One region of the Paenibacillus sp. Y660 genome, then DNA from elsewhere that is predicted to be linked to it. Evidence: riboswitches for the same ligand, from Rfam matches in the RefSeq annotation. Region 1 holds a riboswitch; the other holds the start of a gene.
The links. Region 1 has a riboswitch for thiamine pyrophosphate ahead of thiC (phosphomethylpyrimidine synthase ThiC). Riboswitches for the same ligand answer to the same signal wherever they lie in the genome.
Positions count from the first base shown of each region.

Region 2: linked by a shared signal. The riboswitch ahead of thiD (bifunctional hydroxymethylpyrimidine kinase/phosphomethylpyrimidine kinase) and the one ahead of thiC (phosphomethylpyrimidine synthase ThiC) in region 1 are both predicted to bind thiamine pyrophosphate.

Region 1 covers NZ_JBXBBJ010000007.1:15,880-29,215, forward strand. Annotated here, with positions in the region: gene AC2TDN_RS10460 (bifunctional metallophosphatase/5'-nucleotidase) at 42-1,490, shown strand; gene AC2TDN_RS10465 (HD-GYP domain-containing protein) at 1,638-2,756, shown strand; gene yfkAB (radical SAM/CxCxxxxC motif protein YfkAB) at 2,890-4,029, shown strand; gene ytvI (sporulation integral membrane protein YtvI) at 4,111-5,142, shown strand; gene AC2TDN_RS10480 (glycosyltransferase family 4 protein) at 5,227-6,384, shown strand; TPP riboswitch at 6,459-6,563, shown strand; gene thiC (phosphomethylpyrimidine synthase ThiC) at 6,899-8,662, shown strand; gene AC2TDN_RS10490 (ThiF family adenylyltransferase) at 8,655-9,725, shown strand; gene thiE (thiamine phosphate synthase) at 9,765-10,631, shown strand; gene AC2TDN_RS10500 (thiazole synthase) at 10,639-11,463, shown strand; gene thiO (glycine oxidase ThiO) at 11,463-12,611, shown strand; gene AC2TDN_RS10510 (FecCD family ABC transporter permease) at 12,822-13,336, shown strand, end outside.
Region 2 covers NZ_JBXBBJ010000036.1:24,782-31,189, reverse strand. Annotated here, with positions in the region: gene AC2TDN_RS24345 (phosphotransferase) at 349-1,260, opposite strand; gene AC2TDN_RS24340 (DUF2087 domain-containing protein) at 1,359-1,964, opposite strand; gene AC2TDN_RS24335 (SLOG family protein) at 2,084-2,644, opposite strand; TPP riboswitch at 2,732-2,834, shown strand; gene thiD (bifunctional hydroxymethylpyrimidine kinase/phosphomethylpyrimidine kinase) at 2,931-3,749, shown strand; gene AC2TDN_RS24325 (serine hydrolase domain-containing protein) at 3,800-4,435, opposite strand; gene queF (preQ(1) synthase) at 4,576-5,073, opposite strand; gene queE (7-carboxy-7-deazaguanine synthase QueE) at 5,098-5,829, opposite strand; gene queD (6-carboxytetrahydropterin synthase QueD) at 5,816-6,268, opposite strand; gene queC (7-cyano-7-deazaguanine synthase QueC) at 6,268-6,408, opposite strand, start outside.

The DNA.
Region 1 (13,336 bases):
GCGACTTTGCGGCGCTTAGACGAAGCAATGAGGAGGCGTGCATGAATTTGACAGACAACTTTCATACACGGGTAGTGCTCCTTCATAGCAATGATATACATAGCCGTCTGGAGCATGCCGCCAAAATAGCTTCCTTCATCGCGGAGGAGCGGCGGACCTACGGCAGCGACCAAGTGTTAACCGTCGACTGTGGCGATCATATGGATCGGATGCGGATAGAAACGGAAGGCAGCGATGGAATCGTAAATGTAGAACTGTTGAATGATGCAGGCTATGAAGTCATTACTCTTGGCAATAATGAAGGACTTACTTATTCCTTTCAAACGATAGCAGACGCATACGTTAATCGCGCGAATTTTGCAGTCGTGTGTGCCAATATGCGCGATTCGGCAACTGGCGAGCGACCTGATTGGCTGCTTCCGAGCACGATCATTGATAAAAATGGACTGCGGATCGGGATCATAGGCGTGACTGCAGCTTACAATGATTTTTATTCGCTGCTTGGCTGGCATGTTTCAGATCCCTTTGAAGAGTTGAAGGCGCAGGCTCTCAAGCTGAGAGAGCATGTTGATGTTTTGGTCGTGATGTCTCATCTTGGCATAACCTCGGATCGTCTAATAGCGGAGAAGCAGCTGGGTATCGATCTCATTTTGGGAGCGCATACCCATCATTTATTAGAAGAACCGATTGTCATCGGCGACACGACCATTTGCGCAGCCGGCAAGTTCGGGGAGTACATCGGACGGGTAGAAATCGGGTTCGACTCGGTATCTGCCCGTCCTCAGTTCCGCGCTGCGTGCGTGCCTACGTCCGCTTTTGAGGAGCATCCAGATGCTTCCGCCATCATTAGCAGCTATCGCAATTCGGGCCAGCAGCGACTGAGCCGGGTGGTCGCGCACCTTACAGAACCGCTGCCTGCCAGAATTGACCGGGAATCGCCGCTCACCAACCTGCTAGCCGCTGGCTTGCGGCGCTGGGCGGATGCCGAGATTGGCATCGTCAATGCGGGTCAATTGCTTGGCGGCCTCGCGCATGGAGACGTGACAGCAGGCGAATTGCATGCTCTCTGCCCGTCGCCGATCAATCCATGCAAAATGACGATCGCAGGAGCAGACATAAGGACAGCGCTGGAGCAATCGCTCCTGCCTGAATTTATACACAAGCCAATCAAAGGCTATGGCTTTCGCGGCGAAGTGCTTGGCATGCTTGCCATTGCTGGCTTGACCGTCACTTATGATTCAACAAGGCCTCCAATGAACAGGCTCATCCAAGCAGCTGTAAACGGGGCTCCGCTTGAAGATGAACGGATTTATATGCTTGGCACGATTGATATGTTCAGCTTTAAGGCAGGTTATGTGTCATTGGCCAACGCCATTCAATCCACCTATTATTTGCCTGAATTTATTCGAGACGTCATTGCCGAACAGCTTCAAGATTTTTCCGCTATTGCCGAATGCCGTCAAATGCGGTGGAATGATGTAACGAAATAGTAAATTCATTGTCTTTTTCGACAAAATTTGTCGAAAAAATAGTATAAAATGGTTGCGGTTTTCTCGTTTTTCTCGTACATTAACATTACGAACGGCTTTTTCCGATGTAATAGTTAGCATATTTTTTTATGGGGAAGGACCGAGAAAATGCGTTTGTTGCCAATTGCGAAATGCAGGCCAGGTATGAAGCTTGCCAAAAAAATATTTTCTCAGGAGGGTCTCGTCCTTCTTGGCGAAAACATAGAGTTGTCTGATCGTCTAATTTCCCGCTTGGAGCAATGCGGGATTCAATATGTGTATATTTCAGATCCGAGAACGGAAGATATTGTACTGCCTTCCTTAATCAGCGAGGAAACGTTAAAGTCCTCTCTCAAAGAAATTCGCACAAGTTTCCGTGAGATGATGGATCGCCCGAAGCGGAAGAAGGGCGTCACCTATCCTTACATCGCCCAGCCATTCAAGCAAATGATGAGTATGATCATCGATGATCTATCTAGCCACCAGGACGCCATGATCATGCTGATGGACATGAGCTCCGTCGATCATTATTTGTATCAGCATTCCTTGAATGTTTGCGTCTATACGACGCTGCTAGGCATGTCGAACGGATACTCGAAGGATGAGCTTACGACGCTTGGCATGGGCGCGCTTCTGCATGATATCGGCAAAACACAAATTGCGATCGATGTACTAAGAAAGCCCGGATCCCTCTCGAAAGAGGAGTTCGAGGCGATGAAGCAGCATGCCAAAATCGGTTACGAGCTATTGAAGGATGAGCCTAACCTTCCGCTGCTGGTAGCCCACTGTGCTTTCCAGCATCATGAGCGGATTGACGGAAGCGGTTATCCGCGCGGAATCAAGGGCAATGAGATTCATGATTATGCAAAGTGGATCGGACTTGTTGATTCGTACGATGCGATGACAACAAACCGGGTCTATAGCTCGCCAATGCTTCCCCATGATGCGATTGAGCGGTTGTACGCGGGAACGGGAACACTCTATGAGCAAAAAATGGTTCAGCTGTTCCGTGATAAGGTCGCTATTTATCCAATCGGGATAACGGTTAAGCTGCAATCGGGCGTATCGGGTATTGTCGCGGATCTTAATCACTCTTATCCGCATAGGCCGATTGTTCGCATTTTGTATAATGAAGCTGGGGAAGAGCTTGCAAGCCCGTATGAAGTTGATTTGTCGAAGCAGCTGACGATGATGATCGTAAGCGTGAATGATGACTCTACTGATGTACAGCATGCCTCTGGTATTTAAATGATTTTGAGCATGGGGAGCCGAGGGCTCCTTTTTTCTTCTTTTTCTTCGTTTTATTTGCTTCCTTCGCAACCTCGCATTACAATAAAGCAAGAATGTTTCATTCCAGATAATAAGTCAGGTGCTGAAGAAAATGAATACAATAGATTTGCAACAAACGGGTAGACCGCTATCCGCATTATCGCCAATGAATGATCCGTGGGATCCCATTCGTTCGCTGCAGCAATATGGAAGACATCGTTTGACAAGCGTGGAAATGACCGTTTCGAACCTCTGCAATATGCGGTGCGAGCATTGCGCCGTTGGTGATACACTCGTAATGTCCGAACCCGCCAAGCTGCCGCTTAAGCAGATGCTGGACCGACTGGACGAAGTGGAGCATTTAGAGACGATCAGCATTACAGGCGGTGAGCCCTCCTTCTCTGATCGAACGGTACGCGACTATATGGTACCGCTGCTTCAATATGCCCGAAGCCGCGGCATTCGCTCTCAAATCAACTCGAATGTAACGCTTCCTTATAGCCGTTATGAGCAGCTTGCCCCTTATCTCGACGTTATGCACATTTCATTTAACTATACGTCTCCGGAAGATTTTCACCAAATCGGATTTGCTAAAGCAGGGCATCACGTATCGCTAGAGGCAGCAACCAAGCTTTACGCAAGAATGATCGACAATACGCGTCGTCTCAGCGAGACCGGCGTACTCGTTTCTGCGGAATCGATGATCAATTACAGAACATATGACAAAATCGACGAAATCCATAAGCTGATCGTGGAAATGGGCTGTCAGCGGCATGAGGTTCATCCGATGTATCCAAGCTCCTTCGCGAAGGATTTGCCGGTGCTTACTCGCGGGCAAATGCTGGAGGCTATCGATAGGCTGCTGAAGGCGAGAGACAAATCGATCTGGATGCTGTTCGGAACGCTGCCATTCTACCAATGCAGCGACAACCCTCTCGAGCGCAAGCTGCTGAGAAGATTAACGGAAGAGCCGAATGTGACGATTCGCAACGATCCGGACGGCCGCAATCGGTTAAACGTCAATTTGTTTTCAGGCGATGTATTCGTAACAGATTTCTCCGACGTTCCTGCTTTTGGCAACATTGGCACCTCGAAGCTGGAGGATTTATTCGATAAATGGCTCGGTCATTCACTTGCCCAAAGCGTGAATTGCCATTGTCCCGCTGCAGCATGCTGCGGACCGAATTTACTCGTTAAGGATATGTACTATAAGGCTGTTGATTTCCATGAGCGCGGCGCGGTAATCGACTAGCGTGCAGGAGAGCCATTTATTCAGGCTAGGCTTAATAGAGAATTAATACACATATAGAATAAGAGAGAGGAGGAGAAGCTGTTGTCGATCAAGACAATCATATTTATCGGGTTAGGATTGCTGCTGCTCTACTTGTTTTTTACAGTTGGAGCGCCGTTCTTGCTCGCGCTTGTTGTAGCTATTTTTCTAGAGCCGCTTAATCAGATGTTTATGAATAAGTTTCGAATGAATCGGCTAGTGGCGGCTACGATATCAAGCAGCTTGTTCACAATTATTCTCATAGGCTTAATCGCGCTGCTTGGCGTCAAAGTTGTAGCTGAGCTTATCGCTTTCTTCAAAAAAGTGCCGAACTATTTTGAAAATGCGAATGAAATGGTTGACGATCTTATGGTGCAGGTGCAATCGCTATATCAAAATTTTCCGCCCGATGCGATTGAAACGCTGGAAAACTGGCTAATGGGATTAACGAGCACGCTGACCAAAATGGTAGGCACCTTGTCTAATTCCGTTATTGCGTTCGCTTCCAGCATTCCTGGCATGTTTATCTTCTTTATCGTTTTCTTGGTGGCGGTATATATGATGAGCTTCAGTCTGAATACGATGAAGGAGACCGTCCTGTCATTGTTTGAAGAGAAGTCGCAGCCGCAAGTAAATGATTTGCTTAACAATCTCAAAAAGTCGATTTTCGGCTTTCTGCGCTCGCAGTTTATTTTGAGTGCTCTTACATACATTATTTCGTTGCTCGGCTTGCTGGTGCTTAATGTGAAGTATCCGCTGGCGATCGCATTGCTTATCATCATCGTTGATATTATGCCGATTCTTGGAACAGGCTCAGTGCTTGTCCCTTGGGGAAGTTATTTGTTGCTTACAGGCAATATGTATGTGGGTGTCGGGCTTATCGTGCTCTTCCTCGTTATTACAGTGTTCCGCCGCATCGTGGAGCCGAAAATTCTTAGCGATTCCGTCGGAATCGGGGCGTTGTCCGCGCTCATCAGCTTATATGTGGGCTTCAAGCTGGTTGGCGTAATCGGCGTATTTATTGGACCCTTAGTCGTTATTATATACATGGCGGCACGCAAGGCAGGATTATTCCAAATGAAGTTCAAGCTTTAGGCTGTGTAGGGGCCGTGTCAAAAACATTTCTAGGAGCGTATGATACTGCAAAATAAGCAGATCATGTAGGAGGCATCCGAAGAGATGGCACCAATTAAAGTAGCGATTGTCACCCCAGGCTCGTTTCCAATTCCGTCACAAGGAAGCAGCTCGGTTGAGCGGGTGGTTGAGAAATTCGCCCCATTGCTGATGCCTTATGCAGAGCCGCGTATTTATGGAAAATTAAGCAAAAAGCTGCCCCGTCAGGGACATTTTAAAGGTGTTGTTTGTGAACGGTTTCCAGCCGGCAGCAAGCAGCGATATATTCATGATGTTGGGCGCGCGGTGCAGCGGTTTTCTCCTCATGTCATTGACGTGGAGAACCGTCCGCAATATGTGCTGACCATGAAGCAAATGAATCCAGGCAAACGAGTCTGGCTTTATTTGCATTCCTCCACTTTTATTTCCCCGAATCATATCTCACCTGCCAAGCTGCACCAATGCTTGCAGGCTGCTGATAAAATCATTGTGAATAGCGAGTTTATTAGGCGAATCGTCGTGTCCAAAGTGCCCGAGGTCTCATCTAAGATGCGAGTCATTTACCCAGGGGTCGATACGGTACGCTTTCCATCACAGTATTCCGCTGAAGGCGCTGCAAAAAGGGAGAGCTTGCGCAAAAAAAGAGGTCTGACCGGTAAAAAAGTGGTGCTGTTTATGGGAAGGCTCATTCCGCTTAAAGGCGTACACCATTTGCTGAAAATTGTCCCGCAGCTTGTGAAGAGCCATCCCGAGCTTGTTGTCGTCATCGTCGGCAGTCCGTTTTATGGCTCGCATCGCAAAACTGCGTATGCGCGGATGCTTGAAAGACTCGGGCGCAAATGTCCAGGCCATGTTCGGTTCGTGCCTTATGTGCCGCATACCGAGGTGCCGGGCTGGATGCTGGTAGCGGATGTAGCGGTCGTTCCATCCGGGCAGAGGGAAGCATTCGGGCTCGTCAATGTGGAGGCGATGTCCTGCGGCGTTCCAGTCATAGCTACGCGTGCCGGCGGAATGAAGGAGATTATCCGAAGCGGCGAGACCGGCTATCTGGTCAATCAAGCGCGCGTTGAAACGGAGCTGAGGGAAAAGCTGCATCTGCTGCTGCGGGATAAGCAGCTGCGGCAGAAGCTGGGCAAGCGCAGCAGAGAGCGAGTCGAGCAGACCTTCACATGGCGGCACACGGCAGATCGCTGGGTGAAGCTGATGAAGGAAAGCGGCATGTAGTTGGTCCTATTTTGCATGTGGATGTTAAATATAGGGTTGACACCCTTCTTCGCATAACGTTATAGTCTAACAAGGATATCCACTAGGGGCGCCGTCATGGCTGAGATAAAGCATAATGCTTTGGTCCCTTTGAACCTGATCTGGGTTATGCCAGCGTAGGAAAGTGGGATTGTGCGTTTATGCAACTGCGCGTGAAAGCTCTGCCGAATCCAGCTGGAACGCCAGCTGGAAGGAATGACTTTCAAAGCTGCATCAAGCCGGAGGAAATCTTCGTTTGATGTTGCGCGCATGACGACACACTTCGACCGCTCCCTCGCTGGAGCGGTTTTTTTGATGTTGAACGGGCTGCGCCAAGTCTCGCTGAGCGAGCGTGCAGCTGGTTCATTCACGCTCCAGCGAATGCCGTGCACGTAGCGATTATACGTGGGTGGGTTAGCGGTGCGTTAAACTTTCTTATATGCTCGCGTATGCCTCCAGGAGGAATTCTGCATATTCCATTAGGAGGTTTTTTGTTATGGCGATTATGACAACGCCCCTTCCGGGCAGCCGTAAAGTGTATGTCACCGGCTCGAGAGAGAGCATCCGCGTGCCGATGAGAGAAATTGCTTTGGAGGCAAGCTCAGGCAGAAATGGCGAGGAGCTGCCGAACGAGCCGTTACGCGTCTACGATGCAAGCGGCCCTTATACCGATGAGAGCTTAGAAACAGATGTAAGGCGCGGCTTGCCGACCTTTCGCAGCGAATGGATTCACGAGCGCGGCGACGTGGAGCATTATGACGGTCGTGAAATAAAGCCGGAGGACAACGGATTCTTGACGGAGGATAAGGAAAAACAGCGGGGGGCAGAGCGGTTTCCCGGCCTAGTGAGACAGCCGCTGCGTGCGAAAGCCGGTCAGAATGTTACGCAGCTGCATTACGCCCGCAAGGGCATCATTACTTCGGAGATGGAATATATCGCAATTCGCGAGGGAATGGACGCAGAGTTTGTTCGCAGCGAGATCGCAGCAGGGCGCGCCATCATCCCGGCGAACATCAATCATCCGGAGAGCGAGCCGATGATCATTGGACGGCATTTTCACGTGAAGATCAATGCGAATATCGGCAATTCCGCGGTTGCTTCCTCGATTGAGGAGGAAGTGGAGAAGATGACATGGGCAACCCGCTGGGGAGCCGATACGATTATGGATTTGTCTACGGGCAAAAACATACATACGACGCGGGAATGGATCGTCCGCAATTCGCCGGTTCCGGTTGGAACGGTGCCGATCTATCAAGCGCTGGAGAAAGTAAACGGCAAAGCGGAGGATCTTAGCTGGGAAGTATTTCGCGATACGCTAATCGAGCAAGCGGAGCAGGGCGTCGATTATTTTACGATTCATGCAGGCGTGCTGCTGCGTTACATTCCGCTCACCGCTAAGCGCGTTACAGGCATCGTCTCGCGGGGCGGGTCGATTATGGCAGCTTGGTGTCTCGCACACCATAAGGAAAACTTCCTGTATACGCATTTTGAAGAGATTTGCGAAATTATGAAAGCCTATGACGTGTCATTCTCGCTCGGGGATGGGCTCAGACCAGGTTCGATCGCCGACGCAAATGATGCCGCGCAATTTGCCGAGCTGGATACGCTGGGCGAGCTGACGAAAATCGCTTGGAAGCATGACGTGCAGGTGATGATCGAAGGTCCCGGCCATGTGCCGATGCATCTGATCAAAGAAAATATGGATCGCCAGTTAGAGGTTTGCGATGAAGCGCCTTTCTATACGCTAGGCCCGCTAACGACCGATATTGCACCTGGTTATGACCATATTACGTCAGCAATCGGAGCTGCAATGATCGGCTGGTTCGGTACAGCCATGCTGTGCTACGTAACGCCGAAGGAGCATCTGGGGCTTCCGAATAAAGAGGATGTGAAGGAAGGCGTTATTACGTATAAAATCGCGGCTCACGCAGCCGATCTGGCGAAGGGGCATCCGAGAGCAAAGCTGCGCGACGACGCCTTGTCCAAGGCGCGGTTCGAATTTCGCTGGCGTGATCAGTTCCATCTCTCGCTTGACCCCGAGCGCGCGATGGCGTACCACGACGAGACGCTTTCGGCGGATGCGGCCAAATCCGCTCATTTCTGTTCGATGTGCGGCCCTAAATTTTGCAGCATGAGAATTACTCAGGACATTAGGGAGTACGCCGCGCAAAACGGGATGGAAACGACTGAAGCGATTGAAGCGGGAATGAAGGAGAAGTCGGAAGCGTTCAAGGCGGCAGGGAGCATGATTTATGGCTAATGGTACCGAGCCGGTTTTTTTCGACCGATATTCGAGGCAAACCAGATTTGCGGCAATCGGCGAGGATGGTCAGCGCAAGCTGGCCAAGTCGTCGGTTCTCATTGTCGGCGTCGGCGCGCTTGGCGCGTCGCTTGCGCAGCATATGGTTCGGGCGGGGGTAGGCGAGGTTAGACTGGTCGATCGGGATTTCGTCGAGCCCAGCAATCTGCAGCGGCAAATGCTGTTCGATGAAGCGGACGCTCTTGCGGTTATGCCCAAGGCAGTTGCCGCAGCCAATAAGCTGCGGCAAATCAACAGCAGCGTGAGCCTCGTTGCCACTGTGGCGGATGTGAACGCAGCGAATGCAGCTGTGCTGGCAAGCGGCGTCCATCTTGTGCTTGATGGAACAGACAATGCTGCGACAAGGCTTCTGCTTAGCGAACTATGCTTCAAGCAGCGCATTCCATTTGTATATGGCGGCGTAGCAGGAGCGCAAGGAATGCAGGCAACGCTCATTCCGGGTGCAACCTCATGCTTGCGCTGCTTGATTGGCGCCGAGGATTCGGAAAACGAGGCAGATACCTGCGATACGGTTGGCGTGCTGGCGCCAGCCGTAGAATTTGTAGCTTCATTGCAAGCGGCCGAAGCGATCAAATGGCTCACCGGCAATCAAGGAGCCATACGCCAAACCTGGCTAAGCGTCGATTTATGGTCGTTCCGGCTCCGGGAATCGCTGCTGCCAGCCGGAAGCGCCTGCTGTCCATATTGCGGCAATGAAGAAGGGTCGGCAAGGGCTGCTAAGCCAATGTTGGAAAAGGACATACAAGATGAGGTTGTCATCAGCTCTACCGTGCTATGCGGGAGAGACACGGTACAGGTGACATTAGGCAAGCCGCTCCAACTGGCTGCATTAGAGAAGTCGTTAGGGGTGCAGGGCTGTAAGCTGACGGTTAATCGCTATTTAGTAAAGGCAGTGCTCCCATGCGGCGAACAGCTCATTCTCTTTCCGGATGGACGGGTGCTCGTGCAAGGAACGGCGGATGCTGAGCATGCCATTAGGCTTTGCAAAGCTTATTTGATATAAAAAGAAATGATTCTGACGATAGAGAGGCGTGCATGATTAATGAGTAGACCAAAATGGCGCGATTTTCGGCTATACGCCATTACGGCGGAAAGCAATCATCCCGGAAAATTCGTCGCAGATGTCATGGAGCAGGCATTGATTGGCGGTGCGCAGATCATACAGCTTCGCAATAAGACGGGAACAAGGGAAGAAGTGCTGGAGCAGGCCAAGGCGCTGCGTCAATTAACGCGAAAATATAATGTTCCTTTCATTATCAACGATTACCCGGATATCGTTCTGGAAACGGATGCTGACGGCGTCCATCTAGGGCAAGAGGATATGCCTATTGCGGAGGCGAGAGCATTGCTCGGACCGAATCGGATCATCGGCATTTCGACGCATAGCTTGCAGCAGGCATTGGCGGCCGAGCAAAGCGGAGCTGATTATATTGGCGTGGGACCTGTGTTTCCAACCAATACGAAGCCAGGCCGCGCCGCTGTCACCACTAGCTATGTAACAGAAGCAGCTCGGCACATCACGATCCCATTTGTTGCGATTGGCGGCATTACGTTAGGCAATGTGGATATCGTGCTCGCTGCTGGAGCAAAGCGGATATGTGCCGTCTCCGCTATCGTAGGCCATACAGCTCCGGCAAGCGTATGCCGCGCCTTCTTGGAGAGACTGGATGCGGCTGGCTGTGAGCTGGCTTCTGAACATAATTTTGCGCAAAAGACGTTGATCATCAATGGACGCAAGGAGCAGACGAGCGCCAAAACGGTCGAGGAGCTGGTAGTTGAGCTGGGACAGCAAAACAAGAAGCTTGTCATAGAGCTGAATGGTGTGATCGTCCAGCGCGCGCTCTGGGCAGAAACCGAGCTGCAAGGCGGCGCTTCTATAGAGCTTGTACACTTTATCGGAGGGGGGTGAGCCAAAGTTGGGTGAATGGATTGAGAATGATCCGCTAGTTATTGGCGGTTATACGCTGCGGTCGCGCTTTCTGTTCGGAACGGGGCGGTTTCCTAGTCCCGCTGTGCTTCAGCAGGCGCTTGAAGCGTCGGGCTCGGAAGTCATTACATTCGCAGTAAGACGGGTCAATCTTGAAAGCGTAGAGGATGATTCGGTGCTGCAGCACTTCGAGGACAGGGCGCTTAAATATTTGCCAAATACATCGGGTGCAAGAACGGCAGAGGAGGCTGTACGGATTGCGAGATTGGCACGTGAGGCCGGTCTTGGAAATTGGATCAAGGTAGAAATCAGCGGCGACCACCGCACGCTGCTGCCTGATCCGGTAGAAACGCTGCGAGCTACGGAGCAGCTTGCAAGCGAAGGCTTTATCGTACTGCCTTACACCTCAGATGATCCTATTCTATGCCGAAGGCTGGAACAGGCAGGAGCTTCGGCAATTATGCCTGGCGGCTCTCCAATAGGAACCGGACTAGGGCTGCTCAATCCTTACAATTTGGGTCTTATTGCCGAGCAGTCAAGCGTCCCCGTCATTATTGATGCGGGCATCGGCTCCGCAAAGGACGCGGCGGAAGCGATGGAGCTGGGCGCGGACGGCATATTGGCCAATACGCCAATCGCCAAGGCGCAGGACCCGGTCATGATGGCTCGCGCATTCCGGTTAGCGATTGAAGCAGGCCGTCTAGCGAGGCTTGCCGGCCGCATTCCGAAGAAACGCTACGCGTCAGCAAGCAGCGAGTGGGCGGGCTCCTTGTTTGAGACAGCGGCCAGCCTCGGCAGCGGAGGCGAGCAGTAATGCCGCAATCCGTTATGATACTCGGCGGCGGCATCATCGGTTTGTCCTGTGCGTTTGAAGCAGCAAGGAGAGGGATGCATGTAACGCTTATTGAGCCAAGCGAGCTGGGCGGTCAAGCATCGGGTGCGGCTGCGGGCATGCTTGCCCCCTATTCGGAAAATACGGAGCAGCCGGATGAATTCTTTCACTTGTGCTTAAACAGTCTTCGCTGCTATCCGGAGTGGATTAAGGCAGTCGAGGAGCTGTCAGGCATGCCTGTAGAATGGGTCCAAAGCGGAAGCATTAACGTGTTTATGCACGAAGCGGATGCGCTTCCTATTGCGTCAAGATTGCAGTGGCAAAATGATTGGGGCGCAAGAGCTCAGCTTCTCGATGCAGCGCAGCTTCGGAAGCTGGAGCCTATGGTGTCGCATTCGGCGGTTGCCGGCGTATTTACGCCGCAAGAGAGCCACGTTTACGCACCGAAGCTGGTCTCGGCGCTTGCGGCGGCGTGCCGCAAGCTGGGAGTTGCCATTCATGCGCATGCCGGCGAGATTGAAGAAGTGCTTGTTCACCCTAGCGGAGGGGTTACTGTTCGGGCTCAAGGTTTAGCGAGTCTTGTTCACGCCGATCGGCTAGTCGTGTGCGCGGGAGCTTGGTCTGGCGCTTATGAGCGGTGGTTCGGTCTCAGCATTCCGGTTCATCCGATACGCGGTCAAATTTGCTCCTACGAGCATCAGGCTGACGATGTGCGCCATATGGTGTTCGCAAGTCAGGCTTATTGGGTCGGCAAACGAAATGCACGGCTCGTATGCGGCGCATCCGAGGATGTCGCCGGCTTTGCGACAAGCGTGACCGAGCGGGGAATTGGACGCTTGATTCGCAGCAGCAACCAGCTGTTTCCTTTTCTTGAAGGCAGGAAGATCGCGCATAGCTGGGCAGGTCTCCGCCCAGCAACCCGAGACGGGCTGCCGCTTCTTGGTCAGATAGAAGGAACGCCGGCAGTTATTATGGCAATCGGCCATTATCGCAATGGCATATTGCTGAGTCCAATTACGGCGCTCGTCGTAGCGGATTTGCTGGAAGAAAAACAGGCGAGGCTGCCCATCAGTCGATTTGCTCCACATCGTTTTACGGTTCCTGCAAGAGCGGGAAGAGTCCGTGCCTGACGCATCATCCCACCGATCCGCTATGAATTGACTTAATTAACTCATTGAAAAGTGCTAAATAATCTGCTATATTGAAAACGAGAATCGTTATCAATATAGCGGGTTTTTTTTATGCCCAAAAACTTACTTTTGTTAAAGAGGCTACCTGCGAGCGATGCTTGCGAGCCATTATGTTCAATCAAAGTATACATATAGAAGGGTAGTTAGAGCATGTCTTCTTCATTAAATGCGAAAGCGGCGGCAAGCACAAAGCTGCGCACGCGGCCGCTGGCGGCCACTATTATTTTGTTTGGGGGCATTGCTTCTCTCATCCTGTCACTCGCTTTATCCATTTCGGTTGGAGCGGCGGATATCAGCCTATCCACCGTATGGCAAGCTGTATTTCACTTTAATGGGGACGAGATACAGCATCAGATTATTAAAGAGCTCCGGATGCCGCGCGCGCTGGCGGCGGCCCTCGTAGGTGCTGCTTTTGCTGTCGCAGGCTCGGTGATGCAGGGGATGACCCGCAACCCGCTGGCGGATTCAAGCTTGCTCGGCATCAATGCTGGGGCAGGCTTCATGCTGGCGATTTGCTTCGCTTTTTTTCCATCGGTATCGTACTTAGCGCTTATGTTTGTTTGCTTTGCCGGCGCTGCAGTCTCAATGGGACTTGTTTATGGGATCAGTTCACTGGCGAAGGGCGGACTAACGCCAGTTAGACTTACGTTAGCAGGAGCGGCTGT
Region 2 (6,408 bases), on a different contig from region 1:
TGTATGAGGAAAATGGGGAGAATGCAATGTTTTTTTCTGAAAACGATAGCCTTGCATCCAAAAACGAGCTTTCGAGCGGACAGTAGTTCTGGTATATTTGCGTTTTGACCCTTTTAGCGTAATAAGAGGACAGGAGATCCGTTTATCTCCATCTAAACGAGGTTAGAATGGGGTTTTCTGAGTGATTAGCGGATCCTGAGTCCGCGAATGCCACAATAATCGTTGAATTAGAAAAATAAAGGATTCTCTGTCCGCTGCAGCTCTCTTTTCCATCACCGCCCTCTGGCACAGGAATAGCCCATGCACCGCCATTTCAAGTTTAGTCCTTTTGAGACAGCCCCTTTTTTGCTATGCATTGGGAAGCATTAGGCTTGGATTAATTCGACGTAGAAATGGCTCTGCATGCTCCAGCTGCTTGAATGCAAATGCCAAATCCCCATCTCCTGCCAAAGCTAAATCCAGGTTGGATACAGTAGCCGCAAGGGTCCTTGCCGTAAGGGCGAACGAAAACGACGGTTGGCCGGCAATGATTTCCGTACTGCTCATCATGTATGCGTAGGTTGGCTCTTGTAATCCGCCAAATAAGACAAGATTACTGACATAAGAGGCTAGATCCCAATAAGCCGGCATGTAGCATACATCCTCAAAATCGATCCATTTCCAGCCTTCTGGACTCGGGAGCAAGTTTCGGGCATGCGCATCTCCATGAGCCGGCATCAGAGCTTCAGGTTCAAGCCTTCGCATTTGGTTGTCTATCTCCCAAAAAATCGCCAGCAAAGCTTGGATACGAGGATCTGTCTGTTCAATGAGCCTTGAAGCCGACTCATAGGCCCTTTCCCATACACCGAGAACAGGGATGGTACACGCAGTGAAGCCACTCATCGCTAAGGTAAGAGCATTAACGAGTTCAACTGCCTCGCTTGGCGAAAGCGGCTCCAATGGTGCAGGAGGCGCGTAATGCCAAAATGTCGCCCACCTGCTCCCAACACGATGAGGTCCTGCATTTGGAATCGGCAGCAGTACTGGTACGCCATTATGGTGCAAATGATTGGCCACCTGCAGCTCGCGCTCGAGAATATCATGTGCAAGCTCTGCGTTTTTCTCAGAAAGAACAACAGCCACTCGAACAGTAATCGCATGAGGAGCCAAATGAATGATCAAATTTCCGCCTTCACTTAAAATAACGGGATCAATGTCCGTAAACCCAAGCTTCTCCGCAGTAATCAGCACCTGTGAAACAAGTTCACCTCTATCAGACAATCGAACAGCTCCCTTAATGGATGGAATACGTTCATCTTAGCCCGATTGCTCCAAATTTTACAGGCACAAAACAGGTATATTTAATTTTTCCGCCAGCTTTAAGCTAATGTCTCCCATTTCGCCCACATTTCTTGCGGGTTCAGTTCGTAAATATCGTTTTCTCTAAACATGAATTGATGCATAATAAATTCCCGCCGGATCGTAGCGAAATCGTCATGGAAGCCTTTAATAAACGCGTTTATTTCCTTTTCCGTATACTTTTGCCCTCTCGTCAGGTGCGATACGATATGCTGAAGCGCGATCAGTTTTTTCTTATGCTGGGCGGGAATATGCTTCAGCTTTCCCTCCGCCGTAAAAAAATTGCGGATAACCGATTCCTTTAGACGCTTGCTGCTTTCCTCCATACTCTCCAATCCCCTCTCCATTCCCGCATTCCGATAGATGAGCTGCTCCGCAGCGCTGGCGTTGCTCTTAATAAAATAATGGTTCAGCGAAAAATAAATCGTATTCTTTTCTCTGCGCTCATTAATTAAGCTGGCCTCCCGCAGCTTAGTCGCATGATGCGTGACCGTTGCTGGCGTAACGCCTAGCTTCTCTGCAAGCTCTTGCCCGTTAAGCTCGCCTTCTGCCAGCATGATCAACAGCTTAATTCTCGTCGCATCAGCCAGCGCCTTATGATAAGCCACAACCTTATCCAGCTGCATATTTTTATTCCCCCTTTGTTTTAAATTTAACATTTATCTAATTAGATATTTATCTAATCAGATAATAACGGGTAACCTATGATTTGTCAAATCATAAGTTTCGTATTTTTTTGTAACCATCATGAATGCTCGGAATACAGATTGTCATCATCCGCGATGCTTTGGATATCCTCCGAGCTAATGCTTATATATTCGTAGCCTTCTGCCTGCTGCTTCTTCAGCGCCCGTTCTTTAAAAAACTTCGGACTGCCTTCGCCTGCATCCTCGTCGTAAACGAGCAAAATGCCGTCCGTTCTGCGAAACAGCAGCTCGTCCCGCGCCGTAAATTGCCAAATCCCGTTATATGGCTGATTGCTGACGGAAGCGTAATAATCGACCCCTTTTAGCACCTGCTGATAAAATTCCTTTTTATCGTCCTTCCACTTCTCTTCCGGATTAGCGTATGCGGAAATAATCGAAAGCCGCAGATGAGGATACATCTCCTTGAGCGCGATCACGACCTCGCAAGCCCAAAGGTCAACGCCGTACTGGCCTGGCGTAATCACCCATTCGAGACCATCCTCTATGAGCGGCACCAGCTTGCCCGTCAACGCTTTTTTAATATAAACGATGCCTTCATGCTTCTGGCTAAAAATATTAAGCTCATGCGCGCGATAGCCCGTAACGAGTAAATTTTTCATTAGTTCAACGCCTTTTCGGATAATTATGGTTTACATCTTTCCAGTGTATGCTATAGTAGAAAAAATACAAATTGAATATGGACCAATTTATTTCACTAGGGGAGTCTAACGGCTGAGATGGAGCGCATGCTCCGGACCCTTTGAACCTGATCTGGATCATTCCAGCGGAGGGAAGTGGAGCAGAAACAGCATTCATTCACGCGCGCAAGCCTTGTATGATCGTTAGACCCGCTCATTTCCTTTCGGAAATGAGTGGGTCTTTATTCGTTTACGGGGAGATGAGTCGATGAAAGTATATAAAGCGTTAACGATTGCAGGCTCGGATAGCGGCGGCGGCGCAGGCATTCAAGCTGATCTGAAAACGTTTCAAGAGCTTGGCGCCTACGGCATGTCAGTCATTACCGCGGTTACTGCCCAAAACACGCTCGGCGTCCAAGGCGTATATGCGATGGAGGCTGCTGCCGTCAGAAGACAGCTTGATTCGATTGGCGAGGATCTGACACCTGCCGCGCTCAAGACGGGCATGCTGTTCAGCAGCGAAATCATTGAAATTGTAGCCGCAAAAATAAAGCAATATCAGTGGCAGAACTTGATCATTGATCCTGTTATGGTTGCCAAAGGCGGCTCTTCCCTGCTGCAGCAGGAAGCTATTCAAGCTCTCATCAAGCATTTGCTGCCGCTCGCGCTCGTGACGACGCCAAACATTCCGGAGGCAGAGTTGCTTGCACGGATGGCTATCCGCACGCTCAGCGAACGGGAGGAAGCAGCGAAAATCTTGTTCCAGCAAGGCTCTCGTTATGTCGTTATCAAAGGCGGCCACGACTCGGGCTGCTCACAGCTCGTCGACCTCATTTATGATGGTGAACGTTTCGATTATTTGGAGAGCCTACGAATCGATACTCGGCATACTCATGGTACAGGGTGTACATTCTCGGCAGCACTTACCGCTGAAATTGCGCAAGGAAAAACAGTTCCCGATGCGATTAGAACAGCCAAAGCCTTTATTCAAGCTGCGATTGAGGATCAGCTTGGGTTCGGCAGCGGCCACGGGCCTACGAATCATTTTGCCTATCGGCGCAGGCTGCAAGACGCGAGACAGATCTAGAACAAAGAAAACGCCGCTTCTGGTAAGGAAACGGCGTTAGCTTTTTCACCCTAATTAACGAATGTATGCGTTTGTAAGCTTAAGCTTCTGAAGAGCAAGACCAATCTCGCCGTGCCAACTGCAAGCAGCACAATCGATGAGACAAACAGAAGATGCGTAATGCCTGGAACAAACGCAAACATCAGCTTCCAAGACGCATCGAGTAGACCTGGCAATACGATCAAGGCAATAGGCAGAATCAAATGGAAGAGTCCTATTGAAATAAAATGAAGCTTGATGGCTGAATCGTTTGGATCAGAGATGCTGAAATCCGGCAAATATCGCTGCACAGGCGCATCCAGCTCATCCTTTACCTCATCTACAAGCTGCATGACAGCCAGCGCTGTAAATGACTTACTTGTCGATCCGAGAATAAACGGCGTTTGCGGCGTAATCGGTGTGTTCTTGGAATCCGCTGTTCCGTAGCCTTTTATGTACAGCGGGGAATCCTTCTTAACGACTCCAATCGCTGCGCCTGGAATGTTGTACTTCTTCATCGCCGACTCGATATAGCGATTTAATTCGGCATACACAGCTTGTTCTTCTGTCGCAGCAGCATGGACTCTTTCGGGTACCATGCCAAAGCTCGTAAGTGCCGCTGCTATCGTGCAAAGCAGCACTGACATACATATCACGTTTCTGATCATAGTCGTTCCACTCATTTCCTCACATATTCATTGGCCTTTCTATTCAACAGTATAGGTCAATGAAAAAGAAAAGGAATGGACTTCAGGTATGATCGCTGCCTAGACTTTAGGCGGGTGAAATGGGTTATTGCACGCTCAATCTAGCGATTGTCCACTTTCTCCGGATAAAGATCATGGTTCATGAGGCGATGCTCCGCGATTTGCTCATATTTGGTGCCAGGCTGGCCCCAGTTGCAATAAGGGTCGATGGATATGCCTCCGCGCGGCGTGAATTTGCCCCAAACCTCGATATATCTTGGGTTCATGAGCGCAATCAAATCATTCATAATGATGTTCATGCAATCCTCATGGAAATCGCCATGGTTGCGGAAGCTGAACAAATACAGCTTGAGCGACTTGCTCTCTACCATTTTGCTGCCGGGAATATAGGAAATATAAATGGTTGCAAAATCAGGCTGCCCCGTCATGGGACAAAGGCTTGTAAATTCTGGACAGTTGAACTTTACGAAATAATCGCGGTTCGGATGCTTATTATCGAATGCTTCTAAAATTTCCGGCGAATAGTTAAACAAATATTGCGTTCCTTGATTGCCTAGCAGCGTCACGCCGTTCAGCTCTTCCTTGCTTCTTCCTTCCATGCTCGTCTCCGCCTTTCCTTTCTATTAAACGCCCTTCTTATTGCCCCATACCCAGGTATGGAGCTGCGGCAGCACATGAACCCGCTTCAAATCCGCATTCGGCATCACGCGCTCGATCAGCCATTCATAACGCTCCACCAAATAAGGAAGCATACGCTGCGGCTCCGTTTCCTGCAACTGACCATTTCCAGCTTGCAAATAAAAGGGAACCTTCGGATAACGCAAATGAACGGTGGTCGCATATGCAAGATCCTCATCATCGAAGACGACCGTCTTCAAGCAAAAGCTTGATGCCCGCTCGTTCAGCTTGGATACGATATCGTCCAGCACCTGCCAATCCGTCTTCATGCCGGAGCTTGGCGGCTTAGGCGACAAGGTCAGCTCGTCAATGGTCCAAAACCAATTCTGCCATCGGCTGCCCTGCGTCTCCAACGCAACGCTAATTCCCCGCTCATGCAGCTCTTCAATAAAAACGCCCAGCTGCGGCAGCAGCGCGGGATTGCCGCCTGAGATCGTCACATGCTCAAATGCGCTTCCGCCGATTGCCGTTAATTCCTCTATAATTTCATTCGCTGTCAGCATGCGAATATCTGCTTTCGCGCTTCCGTCCCAAGTAAACGCGGAATCGCACCAAGAGCAGCTGTAGTCGCAGCCTGCGGTACGAACGAACATCGTCTTCCGGCCAATAACCATGCCTTCGCCTTGTACAGTTGGACCGAATACTTCCAAGACGGGAATCCGTTTAGTTGCTTGCATTCGAATCCGCCTTTCTCTTAGGACGGTAAATACAGTAGCTTGTCGGCGTTTCACGGAGATAAACCTGAACGCACTGCGGACGATTCACCGTACCGTCCAAATAGCGCTGAACGATCTCGCAAATCGTACGCGCCACAACCTCAGTCGTGGGAAAACGCTCCGGCTGCGTGTCGCTGAAACATTCCTTATCGTCATTGAGAAGCGTATGATCGAACCGATCATGAATAAGCTGCTTAATGATCGCGAAATTGACTAGAAAGCCTGCCGTATCAAGCTCATCACCGGCTACCGTGACGTTGGCAAAATACGTATGCCCATGCAGCTGACGGCATTTGCCGGCTTCCTCGGCTGGTACAAAATGGGCCGCTGCGAACTGAAAATCCTTGTTCAGCTCATAGCTATAAGGGTGCACGGCTGCTGGATAGATCTGCTGCAGCATTATTGTTTCACTCCCTGATTCCGTTTGACCAAATATTCGTCAAGTCCATTTCTTCGAAGCACACATGCCGGGCATTCGCCGCAGCCTTCAGCAACAATGCCGTTATAGCAGGTGAGCGTCCGCTCCCGTACGAATTCAAA